DNA from 3 places in the Halomonas sp. HAL1 genome. Region 2 is predicted to be linked to each of the others. Evidence: predicted binding sites of a transcription regulator. Region 2 holds the regulator's gene; each other region holds the start of a gene.
The links. The regulator sigma-54, encoded in region 2, starts transcription at its own class of promoters, with help from an activator protein. The targets are predictions, from matches to a motif close to TGGCACNNNNNTTGCTNT.
Positions count from the first base shown of each region.

Region 1: the regulator sigma-54 is predicted to act here: its motif matches at 2,340-2,357, upstream of glnL (nitrogen regulation protein NR(II)).
Region 3: the regulator sigma-54 is predicted to act here: its motif matches at 2,086-2,103, upstream of speB (agmatinase).

Region 1 is NZ_CP130610.1:197,651-201,898, reverse strand. It holds gene ntrC (nitrogen regulation protein NR(I)) at 1-1,217, opposite strand, end outside; gene glnL (nitrogen regulation protein NR(II)) at 1,210-2,271, opposite strand; gene Q3Y66_RS00935 (DUF4124 domain-containing protein) at 2,493-3,041, opposite strand; gene glnA (glutamate--ammonia ligase) at 3,169-4,248, opposite strand, start outside.
Region 2 is NZ_CP130610.1:1,554,534-1,558,781, forward strand. It holds gene rapZ (RNase adapter RapZ) at 1-764, opposite strand, end outside; gene Q3Y66_RS07305 (PTS sugar transporter subunit IIA) at 854-1,324, opposite strand; gene raiA (ribosome-associated translation inhibitor RaiA) at 1,329-1,637, opposite strand; gene Q3Y66_RS07315 (RNA polymerase factor sigma-54) at 1,736-3,151, opposite strand; gene lptB (LPS export ABC transporter ATP-binding protein) at 3,275-4,024, opposite strand; gene lptA (lipopolysaccharide transport periplasmic protein LptA) at 4,036-4,248, opposite strand, start outside.
Region 3 is NZ_CP130610.1:3,610,145-3,614,392, reverse strand. It holds gene Q3Y66_RS16810 (ABC transporter ATP-binding protein) at 1-424, opposite strand, end outside; gene Q3Y66_RS16805 (sigma-54-dependent Fis family transcriptional regulator) at 538-1,956, opposite strand; gene speB (agmatinase) at 2,183-3,133, shown strand; gene Q3Y66_RS16795 (YjiH family protein) at 3,272-4,248, shown strand, end outside.

The DNA of each region.
Region 1 (4,248 bases), 1.4 Mb from region 2:
GTACGCCAATCTCCATGGGCACTACTTTCGGAAGCGCTTGGCGAGCGCAGTTCCGGCGGTAGATCTTCAACAAGGATTTCACGGCCCGACGCCATAACCGTCAGCCACCGGCAGATATTTTCCAACTGCCGCACGTTACCGGGCCACGGCAAGCGCGTTAGGTGGGCTTCCGCTTCACTGGTCAGCACTTTGATATCGGTAGTCAGCTCTTTCGCCGCTTCGGCCAGAAAGTGCCGGGTTAAACGCGGTATATCTTCGCGCCTTTCAGCTAGTTTCGGCAGGTGAATACGGATCACGTTCAGGCGGTGGAACAAATCCTCCCGGAAGCGGCCATCTTCGACCAATACTTCTAGATTTTGGTGCGTAGCGGCGATGATTCGCACGTCCACTTTGACCGGCGTATGCCCCCCGACGCGATAGAACTCACCATCCGCCAGCACGCGCAACAGCCGTGTTTGGGTTTCCGATGGCATATCGCCTATTTCATCTAAAAACAGCGTGCCGCCGTTGGACTGCTCAAACCGCCCTTGGCGCTGCTGCGCCGCGCCCGTAAAAGCACCCTTCTCATGGCCAAACAGCTCCGATTCGATCAAATCGCGAGGAATAGCCGCCATGTTCAACGCAATAAAGGGTTTACCGGCACGCGGGCTATGCTGATGTAGCGCCTGGGCAACGCGCTCTTTACCCGTCCCCGACTCCCCGTTGATTAACACCGTGATATGCGAGTGAGAAAGGCGGCCAATGGCGCGAAACACCTCCTGCATCGCAGGCGCTTCACCGATAATCTCAGCGTTTAAGCCTTCAGGCACGGCGACCGGGCGTTGGCGTTCACGGGCATGTGCCACGGCGCGGCGCACCAGTGCCAGGGCTTCATCAACGTCAAACGGTTTGGGCAAGTATTCAAACGCCCCGCCCTGATAGGAGGCGACGGCGCTGTCTAGGTCGGAGTGCGCGGTCATCACGATCACCGGTAGATCGGGGTGCGCCTCGCGTACTCTCGCCATTAAGTCCAGGCCGTCGATGCCTGGCATACGAATGTCGGTGACCAGCACGTCGGGAGGGCTTTCCAGTAAACGCGCAAGGGCTGTATCTGCACGCTCAATACACTCAACGTCGAGATCGGGCTGCGCCAAGGCGCGCTCCAGCACCCAGCGGATAGCGCGGTCGTCATCGACAATCACCACCCGCGCAACATCTGTACGTGTAGCCTCAGTCATGACGCTTCTCCGGTAAAATTATTACCAATGGAATCAGTAAACGAAATTCGGTATGTCCGGGTCGTGAGTCGCATTCGATCAATCCTTGATGTTGGTGCAAAATCGACTGGGCGATCGATAACCCAAGGCCGCTGCCTTCAGCGCGTCCTGATACCATCGGATAGAACAGCGTTTCCTGCAGCGTATCGGGGATGCCTGGGCCGTTATCAATCACCGAGACTTCACTGACTAAACGGTGGCGTTCCGCTCCGAGGGTAAACTGACGCCGGGCGCGGGTGCGCAGTATTAAGGTAGGTTCAGGGGTTTGCGCATCGCTCATGGCTTGCACGGCGTTACGTGCAACGTTGAGGACCGCTTGAATCATCTGCGATTCATCGCCGGAAAGGTCGGGCAAACTGGGGTCATAATCGCGGCTAATAACAACGCTGGGATGCTCGGCAATTAACAGCGCGCGTACACGCTCCAACACCCGGTGAATATTGACCGGCTCATGCTTAAGCACACGGTTAGGGCCCAGCATGGAGTCGACCAAGTCGCGCAGCCGATCCACCTCTTCCACAATGATATGGGTATATTCGCGCAGCGCCGGATCGTCTAAATCCCGTTCTAACAGCTGTGCAGCACCACGAATCCCACCGAGTGGGTTTTTCACTTCGTGAGCAAGCCCACGGGCCAATATCTTGATGGTTTCTTGGCGAGTGGTCAGCGCCTCTTCACGCGAGATCTGCATTAACCGATCCCGCGGCTCCACTTCTAACAGTAACTCGTCGTCCGATAGCGGCGTCACGGTGTAGTCGACCGTCAGCGGCTCACTGTTCAGCGGCGTAATACGCGCTTCTCGCTGGGTGTAAGGATGAAACGCATCCCGCGCTTTAGCCAATACCTCATCGATGCTGTCAACACCGCCCAGAAGCGTATCTAGGCTGATGCCGTGAACGCGGCTTAAGCTAACCGCTAGTAAGGCTTCAGCGGCAGGGTTCATCCAGCGCACACGCAGCTCGCCGTCCAGCAGCAGTACCGCCGTGGTGAGATGTTCAAGCAAACGCTGATGCATGGTGGTGTCCTGAGAAATTACGTCTTCCATCGCCGTTGCAGACCTACAGGTGGATAATCAATGAGGGAACTGCAAAAAGCGCGCCAATTATGCATTTATGCCTAGTTGCACGGCTTGCGGGCATAGCCATAAAAGAAGATGGATCGTTTTAGCGCAATCACCGCGCCAAATGCCTCCATAACCGCACCAATTTAGTGCATTCGAGATTTCAACCACCCGGCCTAAGGCACCGTAATGGTCACCGCGGGCGTACGGTGCTGTAAACGCTGACTACTATCCAATAGCTCTGCTTGAAGCTCGTGCTGCCCCGCAGGAAGCCCTGTTAACCAGAAAACATCACTGTGCAGCGCGGTCTGGCTAATCTCTCCATTCACTATCAGCCGCACTTGGTGGTCATCGCGTAGCGGAGGCGCAATGGCCACTTCCACCGCGGTGCTTCGCTCCGGCAGCCGTGCGCCTTGCTGGGGCAGCGCAATCGAAAAGTGGTCATAAGGCATAAAAGGCTGCCCTGGCTTGCCACGTGGGCGCCCAGTAGCGGGCGTGGCCACCCTGGCCGTAGCCGCGCTTAACCCAGGCGGCAGGCTTGGTAACGGTGCCAATTCCAACGCCTCCCCGCCGCGGCCAGGGTTATCGGTAAACGTAACATTGCCGTGCTCATCAATGACCCTGAAAACCGTTTGCCCGAAAGCCGCACCTGAAATGATGGCCGCCCCGATGCCCAGTGCAGCGACCATCAAGAAGCTAATCGCGCACGTGGTTAGCTTACCCATACTGCTCCTCACACTTGTCACAACCTCAATAACGACAAAACCCCGCCGAAGCGGGGTTTTGATACTATTTTTATCAACTGTTACCACCGCGAGGGTGATGGTAACAGCTAGGTGCTAAAAGCGCTGATTAGCAGCTGTAGTACATATCAAACTCGATGGGATGCGTCGTCATACGGATACGCTCCACTTCTTCCATCTTGAGCTCGATGTAGGCATCGATCATTTCGTCGGTGAACACGCCACCTTCGGTCAGGAACGCACGGTCTGCGTCGAGAGCTTCCAGTGCTTGATCCAGGCTGTGTGCTACGGTCGGTACTAACTTGCCTTCTTCTGGCGGCAGGTCGTACAGGTTTTTATCCATAGCATCGCCAGGATGAATCTTGTTCTTGATACCGTCGATACCCGCCATCAACATGGCAGAGAATGCCAGGTACGGGTTGGCAGTCGGATCAGGGAAGCGAGCCTCAACACGCTTGCCTTTCGGGCTAGCGGTGTAAGGAATACGGATAGAGGCAGAACGGTTACGAGCACTGTAGGCCAGCATTACCGGCGCTTCAAAGCCAGGTACCAGACGCTTGTACGAGTTGGTAGAAGCGTTAGTAAAGGCGTTTAGGGCACGGGCATGCTTGATGATGCCGCCGATGTAGAAAAGCGCCATTTCAGACAGGCCAGCGTACTCGTCACCGGCGAACTGGTTCTCACCACCCTTCCAGAACGACTGGTGAACGTGCATACCAGAACCGTTGTCGCCTACCAGCGGCTTCGGCATAAAGGTCGCCGTTTTGCCATACGCGTGCGCCACATTGTGGATCACGTACTTCATTTCCTGAACTTCGTCAGCTTTTTTCACCAGCGTGTTGAATTTAACGCCGATTTCGTTCTGACCCGCGTTGGCAACTTCGTGGTGGTGAACCTCGACAGTCTGGCCAATCGCTTCCAGGGTGTTACACATCGCGCCACGAATATCGTGGAAGCTATCAACCGGGGGAACCGGGAAGTAGCCGCCTTTAACGCGCGGGCGGTGGCCCAGGTTGCCGCCTTCTACTTGGCTATTGGTCGCCCATGCGCCTTCATCGGAGGTGATTTTGTACATGGAGCCCTGAATGTCAGACTTCCAATGTACTTCGTCAAAGATAAAGAATTCAGGCTCAGGACCGAAAAACGCGGTGTCGCCCAGGCCAGTAGACTCTAGATAAGCTTCAGCGCG
Region 2 (4,248 bases):
TGCCCACCGGTGCAGCCAATCGCGATAGTCATGTAGCTACGCTGGCTATCTTGGTAAGCGGGCAGCCAGCGCTCAAGCCAAGCCTGAATATCGTTAGTCATGGCGTCTACGATAGGATAACCGCTTAAGAAGGCCACTATGTTCGCATCGCGGCCTGTGAATTGGCGTAGCGTTGGGTCCCAATATGGGTTTGGCAGGCAGCGCACGTCGAAAACCAAATCAGCATCCAACGGTACACCGCGCTTATAACCAAACGACTCAAGCGTCAGCGTGAGCTTGTCGCGCCGCTGATGGGCGACTTGGTCGGTAATGCGACGACGCAAATCGTGAACTGATAGCCGCGAGGTATCGATCAATAAATCGGCTAGATCACGAATGTCGAGCAGCGTTTCTTCTTCTTTATTGATAGCCTCTTCAAGCGTCATTTCGCTATCGCGCGTCAGCGGGTGCCGCCGCCGTGTTGCGGAGTAACGCTCAAGTAAGATGCGCGCATCAGTGGTCAGATAGATCACTTGAAAATCAATTTTACGTTGCCGCAAATCCTCTAATAAAGAGGGCAGTCGTGCCAGGGCGCCAGGCAAGTTACGGGCATCAATACTGACCGCCAAATGGGCGCGGTCGCCCTGGTCGCGTAATTCGTCCACCAACGACCCCAGCAACATGGCAGGGAGGTTATCAATCGCATAGTAGCCAAGATCTTCAAGCGCTTGTAAGGCGATAGATTTACCTGACCCAGAGCGGCCGCTAATGATCACAAGTTGCATAGAGTCTCTCTTTGCTTTGATCAAGCTGCGTTAAGGGTGGCGAGCGCAAAACAACCTGCCGTTGAGTACCGCTTGGCAGGTTTAGGCTTTCAGGAGGTTGTTTGCTCACGAATTTTAGCGGTAAGCAACTCAAGTAGTTCGCGCTGGCTGCCTGCTTTACGCAGTTTCTGACGCGTATCCGCATCGTTCATGATGGTAGCTACCTGGCCGAGCAGAGAGAGATGTGTGTCATCAGCCTCTTCTGGAACTAGCAATACAAACACCAGATCCACCGGGTCGCCGTCGATAGCATCAAAATCAATCGCTTCTGCGAGTTTTAAAAAACCAGCAATCGGGGCCGAGCAGTGAGGACTACGCGCATGGGGAATAGCCACGCCGTTACCAATCCCGGTACTGCCTAAGCGCTCACGGCCAATTAAACGGCTAAACACTTCTTGGCTGTCCAGACTGGGGATATTTTGGGCAATAAAGGTGCTGAAAAATTCCAGCACCCTTTTTTTGCTGCCCCCGGGTACGTCAAAGAGAACCCGTTCCGGGGGGAGTATGGTTTCCAACGTCATTGAATTAACGCACGCCTGCGCCTTGGGCGCGAGCTTGTGCTTTTTCCTTATGTTTAACGAGTTGCCGATCAATTTTGTCCGCTAATGCGTCAATAGCGGCGTACATATCACTGTCTAGGGCTTCCGCATGTAAATCAGCACCTGCTGCGTGCAGTGTACAGGCGGCCTGCTGGCGCTCTTTCTCCACAGATAAGGTGACTTGCACCGTGGTTATGTTGTCGTAATGGCGCTCTACACGTTCAAGCTTTTCGTTGACATAGTCACGCAAGGCGTCAGTCAGTTCTACGTGATGACCAGTGATATTAACTTGCATTGACGTACTCCTTATCCATCGGACTGTACTTCGATTGTAACCCTTTTTGCCGCGTTGCAAAGCCCTTGTCGAGAGTTTCCCTAAAACGTTGATTTGTGCTAGCGCAAACGACGTCGCTCGCTAGAGGAGGGAATGCCCATGGCTTCACGGTATTTAGCCACCGTTCGACGCGCTACTTGAATTCCCCCCTCTCCTAATAGCGTGACTAAGCGGCTATCAGAAAGCGGCTTGCCTGGCGGCTCCTCTTGAACCAATTTCTTAAGCCGAGCGCGGATAGCGGTGCTTGAATGGCTGTCTCCATCCTGGCCGCTGACTTGGCTTGAGAAAAAGTATTTGAGTTCAAATACGCCGCGAGGCGTATGAATAAATTTCTGAGTGGTTACCCGGGAAATAGTCGATTCGTGCATTTCCACGGCCTCGGCGATATCGGCCAATATGAGCGGCTTCATGGCTTCTTCGCCGTGTTCTAAAAAGCCAATTTGCCGGGTGATAATCTCGCGTCCAACGCGCAGTAGCGTATCGTTGCGGCTAGAGAGGCTCTTGATCAGCCAGCGTGCTTCCTGCAAGTGTTCTTTTAAAAACTGATTGTCCTGACTTTTATCCGCACGCTTTATTAAGCTTGCGTAGTCGGGCTGAATGCGCAGCCTTGGCAATGCCTCAGGATTGAGCTCTAAGTGCCAGCCTTCGTGGTCATGGCGTACGACCAGGTCGGGCGTTACATAACTATCATCGGTATCGCCATAGGCGCTGCCCGGGCGTGGATCAAGGCTACGAATGAGGAGAATGACATCAGCCAGCTGGTTATCATCGAGTCCCAGGCGGCGTTTTAGTAAGCGCATGTCATCTTTGCCGAGCGCTTCCAGAAACTGCCGTACTAAGCGGCGGGCAGGAACCAGCAACGGCGTATCATCGGGAAGAGTGGCCAGCTGCAGCATCAGGCACTCCCGCAGGTCGCGGGCGAATATTCCTGTTGGCTCAAATTGCTGAAGCTTAAGCAGAATGGTTTCTACTTCGCGCTGGCTAAGCCCGTCGATACCTTGAGCGCGAAGCCCTTCACGTATGTCGTTGAGCGGCTGAGTTAAATAGCCATTAGCATCTAACGCGTCGATAAGACTTTCTGCGACAAGTTGCTCTCGCGCGCCAAAATCAGTCATGGCTAGCTGCCACAGCAAGTGCCCATGAAGACTCTGGCCAGCCGCTTGGCGCTCAAAATCAGGTCCTTCGCTGCTGGTGCCACCGTGACTGCCCATATCTTGGTAGGTATCAGACCAGTCACTATCTACCGAGAGCTCGGTGGGAATGCTCTCTGACCACTCTTCCTCTTTGGGCTCGCTGACAGCCTGTTCGCCAAATTCATCCTCTTGTTCCAGCATGGGGTTGGCATCTAGGGCCTGCTGAATTTCTTGACGTAAGTCCAGCGTTGATAGCTGTAACAGGGCAATGGCCTGCTGCAGCTGAGGTGTCATGGTCAGCTGTGTGCCCATGCGCAGTTGAAGAGAAGCTTTCATGACCATCTGAGAACCACTCGTTAATCAGAATGCTCCACCCTAGTGCGAGTAGGTCTCAGGTGCAAGTGCAATAAGCATGCCATTGGTAGTAAAGTTGTTGTAGAGCGCTAATTAGAAGTGAAAAATAAGCTAGAGGCGGAAATCAGCGCCTAAATAAACCTCCCTCACTTTCTGGTTAGTGAGTATCGAGGCTGGAGAGCCGCTGGCGATGATTTGACCATCGCCCACGATGTAGGCGATATCACAAATATCCAGGGTTTCGCGAACGTTGTGGTCGGTAATCAGTACGCCGATGTGGCGCTGCTTTAATGCCCGAATAATGGTTTTGATCTCGCCCACCGAAATGGGGTCTACGCCAGCAAAGGGCTCGTCCAGCAGAATGAATGCGGGTTCTGTCGCCAGTGAGCGAGCAATCTCCACACGCCTGCGTTCACCGCCTGAAAGGCTCATGCCCAGGTTGTCGCGAATATGGGTAATGTGAAAATCTTCAAGTAGCGCTTCCAGGCGCTGCTCGCGGTCGCTACGGCTGAGTTCTTTGCGTGTTTCGAGTATCGCCATAATATTATCGGCAACCGATAATTTACGAAAAATAGACGCTTCTTGCGGAAGGTAGCCGATACCCGCCGCAGCGCGTTCATGCATTGGGGCGCGGGTTAGATCTACATCGTCGATACCCACTTTGCCAGCATCGGATTTCACCAGCCCCACAATCATATAAAACGAGGTGGTTTTGCCCGCGCCGTTAGGGCCCAGTAAGCCCACGATGCTGCCTTGGGAGATCTCTAAATTGATGTCTTTAACGACTCGACGTCGCTTATAGCTTTTGGCCAAGTGATGGGCATATAGGGTTTTGATTGGCGCAGTGTCTGTAGTTGCCAAGGCTTGGCTCCCTATTGTTCAGGCTGAAGGGTCATACGTATGCGCTGGGGCTCGCTGCCGTCAACGTCAGAGCGTGCTTGAATCACTTCACGGTCAATAAAATACTCAAGGCGCCCGCCGGTGAACGTATCCTCGAGCTGGATCAGCTCGGCTTGGTCAATCAGCTCTACGCGGCGCTCAGCGACGTGATAAATAATCCGTCGCGCCCAGCCTTCAGTGGGGCC
Region 3 (4,248 bases), 2.1 Mb from region 2:
GCTGGCCACCGGAGAGCTGGGCAGGTTTGCGGGCCAGGTAATCGGTGAGATCGACCAGCTCGGCAACCTTGGCGAGCCGTTCGCGCTGTTCGGCTTTGGGTACTTTACGACTGCGCAGGCCAAACACGATGTTGTCGGCAACACTTAAATGCGGGAACAGTGCATAGGACTGAAACACCATGCTCAGCCCACGGTCACCGGGTGGCAGGCGTGTCACATCACGCTCTCCAATATAGATATGCCCGCCGCTGGCCTCTTCCAAGCCTGCGATCATACGCAGCGTGGTAGATTTGCCGCAGCCCGAAGGGCCTAACAGAATGACAAATTGCCCAGGCGTGACGTCGAAGGAGATATCATCGACAGCAGCGGTCGCGTCCCAACGTTTGGTGACGCGTTCCAGGCGGATACGCGATTGGTTTGACATAGCACACACATCACCGGCTGTTGGTTGTTATTGGTTCAGCTTGTGTTGAAGGTGTTGCCGTTGTATGACACTTACATGGATCGTTTATGACAACCGCTGTGTCAAGCAGAAAATCATTTGGCGACTTTAATGCCATAGCGCTGAAGCCTACGCACCACGCTGGACTGGCTGATGCCCAGCCGCTCGGCGATGGCATAGGTACTGGGGTGAGTGGTGCACAGCGCCTCAAGCGTTTCCCGCTCTAAGCGGGCCATATACTGCTTAAGTGTTTCATGAGGCTCAAGCGCGGGTATCGACGTTGCTGGTGACGAGCTCGGCAGGCTGGCATGGTGTTGATCGGTATATGGTTGAGCGGCAGGCACCTCGATTTGATCGGTGGGGCTGGAAAGCCAAGCCCGTTCCAACCAGTTCTCCAACTCACGAACGTTGCCCAGCCATTCGCTGCCCATCAGGGTTGACCAAACGCGGGTGTCGAGAATTTTTTGCCGCCCATAGCGCTGGTTCAGCCGGTTTAAACACGCTTCGACAAGGTCGGGAATATCCTCCCGGCGGTCGCGAAGGGGTGGCAGGGTGACCGGGATGACATTGAGACGGTAGTAAAGATCTAACCGAAACCGCCCAGCCTCAACCTGTTTAGCCAAGTCTTGGTTAGTGGCCACAACCAAGCGAAAGTTGACCTTGCGGGAGCGAGTGTCACCCAGCCGAGTCAGGCTGCCATCTTGAATGACCTTTAACAGTTTGGTTTGCATTAGCAGCGGCAGTTCGCCTATTTCATCCAAAAACAGCGTGCCGCCCTCGGCCTGCTCCAACAGTCCCGCCTTACCTTGCCGCGCCGCACCGCTAAAAGCGCCGGGCTGATAGCCAAACATCTCGGACTCAAACAGATTCTCAGGAATCGCCGCGCAGTTAACGTCAATAAACGGCCCGTCACAGCGCTGGCTCCAGCGGTGTAGCTGTTTGGCAAAGGCGGTTTTACCCACACCCGATTCACCCAGCATCAGCACATTGGCATCTGACGGGGCGACCCGCTTGAGCAGTAGCGCAATTTCACGCATGACGCTGCTGCGCACCTGCAGGTTATCCAGGGCATCATCCAGCGCCTGCTCTTCCGCATCCGGGGCGGCCTGGCTGCGTTTTAAGTGTTCGCTAAAGCGTTTTTGCAGCAGCGCGTATTCGTCCTGCAATAGCTGTAAGTCGGTTAAATCCCGCGAGCGGCTGATAATGCGCTCTAGCTTGCCATTGACGAACACAGGGTAAGCTTCGGCGATGACCCGGCGGCCTGTTCCAGTGACCTGCATTAGCTGCGCTGGTCGGCGGGTGCGCATCACTTCCATGGTGATAGAGGGCTTGAGCACCCCGGCCGCTTGCAGCTGCTGCACACTGCTGGAGAGCAGTTCTTCTCGTGATACCCCGTAAACCGCTTCGGCCCCTGGGCTAATATCGACTATTTGTCCATCGCCACTGACGATAAAGAAGTGATCGTTAGCAGTCTCTACAATGGTTTGCAGCACACGTCTGTCTATTTCACTCACTGCCATCGACTCCCTTCAAATAATTCATTATTGAATCTTTGATTCAATAATGAATTGATTAAGCGTCAAATTGATTCATTTTTGCATCATTTGGCTGGTAATCCCACCGCTTTATAGGGATCTACGACTTGGCATGATCTGTGCAACGCCTATAGGAGATAGCTAATGCTGAAAGTCAGGAAAGTTGCATAGGCTAAATCGTCACAACAAATCCAAGGAGATGTGTATGTCGGAGTTCAACCAGCCGCTGGGCGGCAACACCATGCCGCGCTTTGCAGGCCCCGCCACCATGATGCGCCTGCCTACCCAAGACACCGCTGAAGGTTTAGATGCGGCGTTTATCGGCATTCCCATGGATATCGGTACCTCGAACCGCCCCGGCACGCGCCTCGGGCCGCGCCAGATCCGCGATGAGTCGCGCATGCTGCGCCCCTACAATATGGCAACCCGCGCCGCGCCGTTTGAAAGCCTCCAGGTAGCCGATATTGGCGACGTACCCATCAACACCTTTCACCTGCCGAAAAGTGTCGACATCATCACCGCTTTCTACGACGACGTGCTGAAGCATGACTGCATTCCGATGACCCTGGGCGGCGAGCACACGTTGACCCTGCCAATTCTACGCGCCATGGCCAAAAAGCATGGCCCGGTGGGATTGATTCATATCGATGCCCATGCCGATGTAAACGAGCATATGTTCGGCGAGCCGATTGCCCACGGCACGCCGTTTCGTCGTGCTCAGGAAGAGGGCTTGCTGGCCCACGGTAAGGTCGTGCAAATCGGCCTGCGTGGTACTGGTTACGCCGCTGAGGATTTCGACTGGTGCCGCGATCAAGGTTTCCGCGTTGTTCCCGCTGAGGAGTGCTGGTACCGCTCGCTAGCGCCGTTGATGCAGGAAGTGCGCGAACAGATGGGCGATATTCCGGTATACATCAGTTTCGATATTGATGGTTTGGATCCCTCCGTTGCCCCCGGTACCGGCACGGTAGAGATGGGTGGCCTAACGTCTACTCAGGGATTGGAAATTGTTCGTGGCGCCTTGGGCCTGAATATTGTCGGCTGTGATCTGGTGGAAGTATCCCCGCCCTACGACCCCAGCGGCAACACCGCACTGATGGGCGCCACGCTGCTGTATGAAATGCTCTGCGTCCTGCCGGGCGTGAAGCGTGGCGACTAAGCCGCTCTTAAGACAGTTTTGATTTAAAAGGCGCCGACCTGATAAGGCGCTAATAAAAAGACATATGGCAGGAAGGTCTACTTCCTGCCAGGACGCCGCCAGCCCACCTCCAATAATCACTTCCAATAGGTGAACCCTATGTCGAATAGCAACGTTAAGACCGAAGAGCCGACCTCGTCGGGGCCGATCCCCCAGGCGCATTTACTGAAGTTTATAGTGCCTTCTTTAATTGGGGTTTTGCTGTTTCTCGTCCCTTTTCAATTTGGCGATACCATCAATATTGGTATGGGCCTCATGGCGGAAGGCTTGCAAACGCTATTAGGCTCAGCGCTGCCTGCTATCGCGGTAGTCGTGCTTTGTCTGTCAGTGATAATCACTGTTTATGCCAAACTGGCTGATCCAGCCTGGGCCAAAAAAGGCATGTTGCATGAGATGTTTCATGTTGGGCCGCTGTGGTTGGCTATGCGCGTAATAGGCGCACTGTTTGCGGTGATGACCTATTTCCAGTTTGGGCCTGAATTCGTCACTGCCTCCTTTACCGGTGGCGTCATGCTCAATGATCTTGCGCCGGTGCTCTTAACCTTCTTCTTCTTTGCCGCGCTGTTGCTACCGTTTCTGGTCGAGTTTGGCTTTATGGAGTTTATCGGCAGCATGGTACGCAAGCCGTTCCGGATAATTTTTAACCTGCCGGGACGCAGCGCCATTGATGCCACTGCCTCATGGATGGGGTCGGGTACCGTGGGTGTGCTCATTACCACGCAGCAGTATGAGCAGGGCTATTACAATGGCCGCGAAGCCTCTGTCATTGCTACCAACTTCTCTGTGGTATCCATCGCCTTTGCGCTGTTAGTGACGAGCTTCGTCGATATTAACCACCTATTTGTGCAGTTTTACACGACGGTCGTGGTGGCAGGGTTAATCGCTGCGGTCATTGTGCCGCGAATCCCACCGCTATCGCGCAAGTCCAATGATTACTATGAGCCGGTCGGCTGTCAGTTAAACGAAGAACGTACCGAAAAAGTCGGCCTGTTCCGCTATAGCTTGATTCAAGCCACCAATCGCGCCGCTGGTGCTCCCGGTCCTCGCGAACTAGCACGTTTGGCGCTGCTCAACGT